Regions from separate parts of the Haloleucobacter albus genome, predicted to be linked through region 1. Evidence: riboswitches for the same ligand, from Rfam matches in the RefSeq annotation. Region 1 holds a riboswitch; the other holds the start of a gene.
What was found. Region 1 has a riboswitch for cobalamin ahead of cobW (cobalamin biosynthesis protein CobW). Riboswitches for the same ligand answer to the same signal wherever they lie in the genome.

Region 1 (3,209 bases):
TGCCATCGGCGAACAGCGCCGGATCTCCCCGGAAGCGATTGACGAGAAAGCCTCGGATCATCGCCGCATCATCCGGGTCAATCACGGTCTTCGTGCCGACAAGGGCGGCGATCACCCCACCGCGATCAATATCGCCGGCCAGAACCACCGGCGTGCCAGTGGCACGGGCAAAGCCCATATTGGCAATATCACCGGCCCGCAGATTCACTTCTGCTGCTGAACCCGCCCCTTCCACAATCACCAGATCGGCCTCGGCCTTCAGGCGGGCGAAACTCTCCTGCACCGCCCCCATGAGGCGCGGTTTCAAGCCCTGATAATCACGCGCACGGGCCGCGCCGAACACCTTGCCCTGCACCACGATCTGCGCCCCCACATCGCTTTGGGGCTTCAGCAGCACCGGGTTCATGTGCACGCTGGGGGCCACGCCCGCCGCACGCGCCTGCATGGCCTGCGCCCGTCCAATCTCGCCACCATCCTCGGTCACGGCTGCGTTGTTGGACATGTTCTGTGGCTTGAAGGGGCGCACGCGCAGCCCCCGCCGCGCGAACAGGCGACAGAAGCCCGCCACCAGAAGGGACTTGCCCACATTGGAGCCGGTGCCCTGCACCATGAAGGCGCCGGCCATCAGAATTCGATACCCTTCTGCGCCTTTACCCCGGCCGCGAAATGATGCTTCACCAACATCATTTCCGTCACCAGATCAGCGGCCGCGATCAGCTCCGGCTTCGCATTGCGGCCGGTGACCACAATAGTCAGGTCATCGCGCCGGTTGGTGAGGGTGGAGATCACCTCGTCCAGCGGCAGATAATCATAGCGCAGGGCGATATTGAGCTCATCCAGCACGATGAGGCGGATCTCCGGGTCGGTCATCAGCTCGCGCGCTTTGGCGAAGGCGGCCTCGGCGGCAGCGATGTCGCGCGCCTTGTCCTGGGTCTCCCAGGTGAAGCCCTCGCCCATGGTGTGCCAGGAGATCTGGTCTCCGAAGCGCTCGAAGGCCGTACGCTCGCCAGTTTCCCACGCGCCCTTGATGAACTGGACGATGCCGACCTTCCAGCCATGCCCCAGCGCACGCAGCAACAAACCCATGGCTGCGGTGGATTTGCCCTTGCCCGGCCCGGTATGGACCATGAGAAGCCCCTTCTCGATGGTCTTTTCCGCCACCTCCCGATCCTGCACGGCCTTGCGCTTCTGCATCTTCTCACGGTGGCGGGCAGCTTCGGCGGTTTCCATCTCGTGCTCCTGTGTGGGACACCCTCTGTGGGATATGGGTGTTGTGGGCAGTGGGGCTCATGCACAATTCACAGGCTGGTGTACAGCCCCGCCCCGCATCATGCGCGGCCTTGCGCGGCGCAGCGCCGCCCGCTAACGCTATAAGCGACGGTGCCTCGAACTTCGAGGTGAAAAGGGAATGCGGTGCAAAAGCCGCGGCTGCCCCCGCAACTGTAGGCGGATTCGCCTTTCGCAACAGGCCACTGGGCGCACGCGCTCCGGGAAGGCGCGAAATGGAATGTCCGCGAGCCAGGAGACCTGCCGTCACGCCCTGCTTCCATGGGCCCATCCGTCGGGGTGACGGATGGCGCTGTGCCGGACATCCGTCCGCTCCGTCCGTGGAAGAGACCGGCAGAACCGCCGGAGCCTGACGGAGCTGATGATGCCACGCCTTTCTCCCGCCCGCTGCGCCGCTGCGCGCCGCGCCCTTTTGCAGAACAGCAACAGGCGGCATGCGGAGGCCGGGCGATGAACACCCTTTCTCCCGCCCCCAACACCCTCACCAAGATCCCCTGCACCATCGTCACCGGCTTTCTCGGTGCGGGCAAGACCACGCTGGTGCGCCACGTTCTGGAGCATGCCCATGGTGCACGCATCGCGGTGCTGGTGAATGAATTCGGCGATGTAGGCTTTGATGGCGGCTTTCTGGAAGGCTGCGGCATCAAGGGCTGTGAAGACGGCCGGGTGGTGGAACTGCCCAATGGCTGCATCTGCTGCACCGTGGCCGATGATTTCGTGCCCGCGCTGGACCAGCTCCTGGGCTCGGATACCCCGCCCGACCATATCCTCATCGAAACCTCCGGCCTGGCCCTGCCCAAGCCGCTGGTGCAGGCTTTCAACTGGCCGCAAATCCGCTCACGCGTCACGGTGGATGGCGTGATTGCGGTGGTGGATGGCCCCGCCGTCGCCGCCGGCTTCTTCGCCGATGACCCAGAGGCGCTGGCCACCCAGAGGGAGCAGGACCAGTCCGTCGATCATGACAACCCGCTGGAAGAAGTGTTCGAGGACCAGATCCTGTGCGCAGATCTCATTCTGCTCAACAAGGCGGACCTGATGGATGCCGGTGCGAAGGCGAAGGCGCATGCCGAAATCTCCGCCCATCTGCCCCGCGCCGTGAAGATCGTGGAAACCGCGCAGGGTGAGGTAGAACCCAGCCTGCTGCTCGGCCTTGGCGCGGCGGCGGAGGATGATCTCGAGGCCCGCAAGACCCATCATGATTCCGGCGAGCCGCACGATCATGATGATTTCGAGAGCATCGCCCTGCCTGTGGCCGACGCCGCCTCGCCGGAAGAACTCGCCGCCCGAGTCAGCCGCGCCACAGAGGCCGCGGGCGTGTTGCGCATCAAGGGGTTCGTGCCCGTCACTGGCAAACCCATGCGGCTGGTGGTGCAGAGCGTAGGCCGCCGCGTCTCCCATCATTATGACCGCCCCTGGGCTCCGGGGGAGGCGCGCGAGGGCAAGCTGGTGGTGATCGGCCTCAAGGGGTTCGATCAGGCCGCGGTGGCCGAAGCGCTGGCTGGCCGGGCGGCGGCCTGAAGATGAGACGGGAACAGGCACAATACAAAGGCGGGGGCAAGAGGCCTTGCGCCCCGGTGCGCCCGCGCCGGCTAAAGGTCATGTGGGGGCAAGAGGTGCTCTGGCCTCATGCGGGCCATATCATGCTGGCCCGCCCCGGCTCCAGCCCCAGTGCCCACCCTGCCCTGTTCCTGTCTCCCGTCTTTTTCAGGGCGGGCTAGGTCATGCATCTTCTGCCTGTCAGCACGGTCAGCCTGGATGAAGGGGAAACCGCCACGAATCTGGCCCAGCCGCCCGGAGATGTGGTGGCGCTCTCCTTTGCGGACAGCGACCTTTCCGCACTCGCGCTGGCGCAGGCCCGCCTTCAGGCTAAGGCCGGGCCGACCGCCGGGCCGGCCTTTCCCACCTTGCGCCTCGCCAGCCTG
Region 2 (3,209 bases), on a different contig from region 1:
ATCGGTCACGGTCACCAGCGTGGCGGTCAGCAGCAGCTGTTCAACGGGTTGCCAGTTGAGCGCGAGGCTGAACTTGTTGTCTGGCCGGCGCAGCGGATAGCAGGAGGTGGCGGTGCGCTGGGCGCAACTGGTGCCAAAGGACTGCCCCTGCGGGAAGTGCCCCACCGTATTGGTGTGGGTGTAATCGGCCCGAATGGAGAACTGCTCGGAAAGCTTCAACGCCAGAAAGGCTTCAACGCCATCACTCGTAGCGCTGGAGAGGTTCTCGTTGGTGTAGTTGCCGGTTGTCATGTTGCGGGCGGTGACAATAAGGTTCGTCACATCATTGTAGAAATAGGTCAGGCCGAAGCTGACTTTGTCATCCCACAGATATTGTTCAAAGCCGACATCCCAGCCGTCGCTCTCTTCGGGCTTGAGGTTGGTGTTGCCGTAATAGGGGGCATAAAGCTGATAGAGGGTCGGCGCCTTGAAGCCGGTGCCATAGGTGAACTTCAGCTTTGTGTTGGTTTCTGGAATCCAGAGCGCAGGCGCAATACGCCAAGTGGTATGGCCACCCCAGGTATCATAATCATCATAGCGGATATTGGCCGCGATGAAGAGACGATCCCAGAAAGACGTCTGAAGCTGAGCATAACCGGCCGTATCGTCGCTGCTGGCATCCATGCTGGTCCAGGCAGATTCGGAGGTCATGTAATCACGCTTGTGTTCCACGCCGACAAGCAGGTTCTGGCCGGGCATGAAATCATAGCTGGAACGCCAGTAATAGGTCTGGCGGTCACCGGAATATTCGCTGAGATTGTTCTTGTAGAGGCTGGTATTGTCGCGCGCATAATTTGTAGCGGCAACACCGAAGGTGTTGACCAGCGCGCCATCCAGCAAGGACCAGATGCCTTCACCCTTGGTGATGAAGGTCGTGGCGTGGGTCGTATCCTGGAAGGGGGCCGGCGCGCTCTCATATGTGGCGCTGTTCCACAAATCCGAGGTGTAATCGAGCCAGGCGTTAATGTAGCGGGCGGTGTAGTTGATGGTGAAATTGTCGCTCACATCCAGGTCGAAACGCCCGGAGAGCGTGAGGTTTTCATTCCGGTTGTCATTGTTCGGCATGCCGAAGGGAATGATGGATTGCGGCGTGACCGGAATGGCCGTACTGGCATAATTGCCGATATTCATATTGTAGGAGAAGCCCTGCATGGCCCCCTTCAGGCTCGCGACCTGATTGAAAGTGCCAAGGCCACCGGCTTCCAGATAACCGGAAAGCTGGGCCGGGCCGCTGCCGCGCTCGGTCGTCATGGAGATGACGCCGCCAATGGCCTCCGAGCCATAAAGGCCGCTCTGCGGGCCACGCAGAACCTCAAGCCGGGCCATGTCATTGGTGAACATGTAGCCGAGATCGAACGTATTGCCGGGGCTGGATGGGTCGGCAAGCTCAATGCCGTCCAGCATCACCTTGACCTGGCTGGAGCTGGAGCCACGAATGAACACGGAGGTTGAGCTGCCGGGGCCGCCCGTCTGCACAACATTCAAGCCGGGAACGGATTGCAGAACATCCGGGACGCTGCGCTCCTGACGCTGCTCGATCTCCTCGCCGGTCACTACGGTCACCGAGCTGGCGACTTCGCGGCTGGGTGTGGCCTGGGTGGTGGCGCTCACCACCACATCCGGCAGGGCGATCTGTTCCTGAATCTGGATCTCTTCAGCTTGCTGCGTGTTTTCGGCAGACTGGGCAAAAGCCGGAGTTGCGGCCATAGCGATGCTGATTGCCAGCAGGCTGGCGCTGGAACAACGCATATGGCGGGTAAGAGCCGCTGTATCAGGAGCCTGTTTTGTGGCGCCGAATGCAGCACGGAGCTGGTGGCTGAAGGGAGCGGAACGCGGCATGTGAACCTCTGGCGAAACGCCAATGTGGACACGTCACCGCGAACGAAGCGTCGTTTCCATGTCGGGAGACATGAAACTGTTCACCGCATCGGGGAGCCCCGCCCGACGTGCTCGCGTGTGACCACGGGTGACGGCAGGTCTCCTGGCTTGTGGGTCCCTGCCTGTCTCCACCTTCCCAGGCCCCTGATGCCCAGTGGTCTATTGGAGAGAGGCTCGCCACTCACAGTTGCGGGGGCAGCCATGGATTTGATGCGCAGATGCACATCTCACCACGTTCCCTTTTCATCCTTCTGGGAAGGATACCGTCGGAGATGGAAAATAGGGATTCGTAACGTCAAGCGTCAATGGACCTATTACAGTTTGGTAACATCTGTGGCCGCATTGCAACATAAGCATGTTCAGATCCGGGCGCGGGGACGGATATTCTGCGCCCAGCCCGCCTGCCGCGGCAGGTCCGCGGCAGACTGAAAGATGAGGCTTCTTCCCTGTGAGGGCGGGAAGGGGCTCAGCGGTTCTTGAATTCCGCTGCCCGCTTTTCGGAGAAGGCACGCATGCCTTCCTTCTGGTCTTCTGTGGCGAACAGGGCATGGAAGGTGCGCCGTTCAAACAACACGCCTTCATTCAGGCTCACTTCAAAGGCGCGATTGACTGCTTCCTTCGCGGAAAGCACGGAGGGTTTGCCATAATTGGCGATGGTGCGGGCGGTTTCCATCACCTCTTCCATATGGCGCTCGGCCGGCACCACGCGGGAGACAAGGCCGGCGCGCTCGGCCTCTTCAGCGCCAATCATGCGGCCGGTCAGCACCATGTCCATGGCCTTGTATTTGCCAATGGCGTGGGTGAGGCGCTGCGAGCCGCCCATGCCGGGCATGACGCCCAGCTTGATTTCGGGCTGGCCGAATTTGGCGGTTTCGGAAGCGATGATGAGGTCGCACATCATGGCCAGCTCACAGCCACCACCCAGCGCGAAGCCGGAAACCGCCGCGATCAGCGGGGTGCGGCAGTGCGCCACGGTCTGCCAATCGGAGAACCAGTCATCCAGCAACATGTCCACGGCAGAGCGCTCTGCCATTTCCTTGATGTCGGCACCGGCGGCGAAGGCCTTTTCGGAACCTGTCACGACGATGGCGCCCACGCCGGTATCCTGATCGAGCGCGGTGACAGCCTTGGCCATGGCGGTCATCACCTGGAAATTCAGGGCATTGAGTGCTTTGGGACGGTTGAGGCGGATAATGGCGACGCGCCCCTCGCGCTCTATGAGGATGACATCTTCAGCGGTGTTTTCGGTGGTCCCGTTGGACATGTGCTGCTTCCTCTCGACGCCAGCCGCC

Region 2: another riboswitch for cobalamin. It lies ahead of ACT6QH_RS12925 (TonB-dependent receptor plug domain-containing protein); the one in region 1 lies ahead of cobW (cobalamin biosynthesis protein CobW).

The regions. Positions count from the first base shown of each region.
Region 1 is NZ_JBQWAS010000028.1:446,847-450,055, forward strand. It holds gene ACT6QH_RS11955 (cobyric acid synthase) at 1-625, opposite strand, end outside; gene cobO (cob(I)yrinic acid a,c-diamide adenosyltransferase) at 625-1,230, opposite strand; cobalamin riboswitch at 1,362-1,549, shown strand; gene cobW (cobalamin biosynthesis protein CobW) at 1,738-2,805, shown strand; gene cobN (cobaltochelatase subunit CobN) at 3,009-3,209, shown strand, end outside.
Region 2 is NZ_JBQWAS010000029.1:92,357-95,565, reverse strand. It holds gene ACT6QH_RS12925 (TonB-dependent receptor plug domain-containing protein) at 1-1,878, opposite strand, end outside; cobalamin riboswitch at 1,994-2,200, opposite strand; gene ACT6QH_RS12920 (enoyl-CoA hydratase) at 2,384-3,181, opposite strand.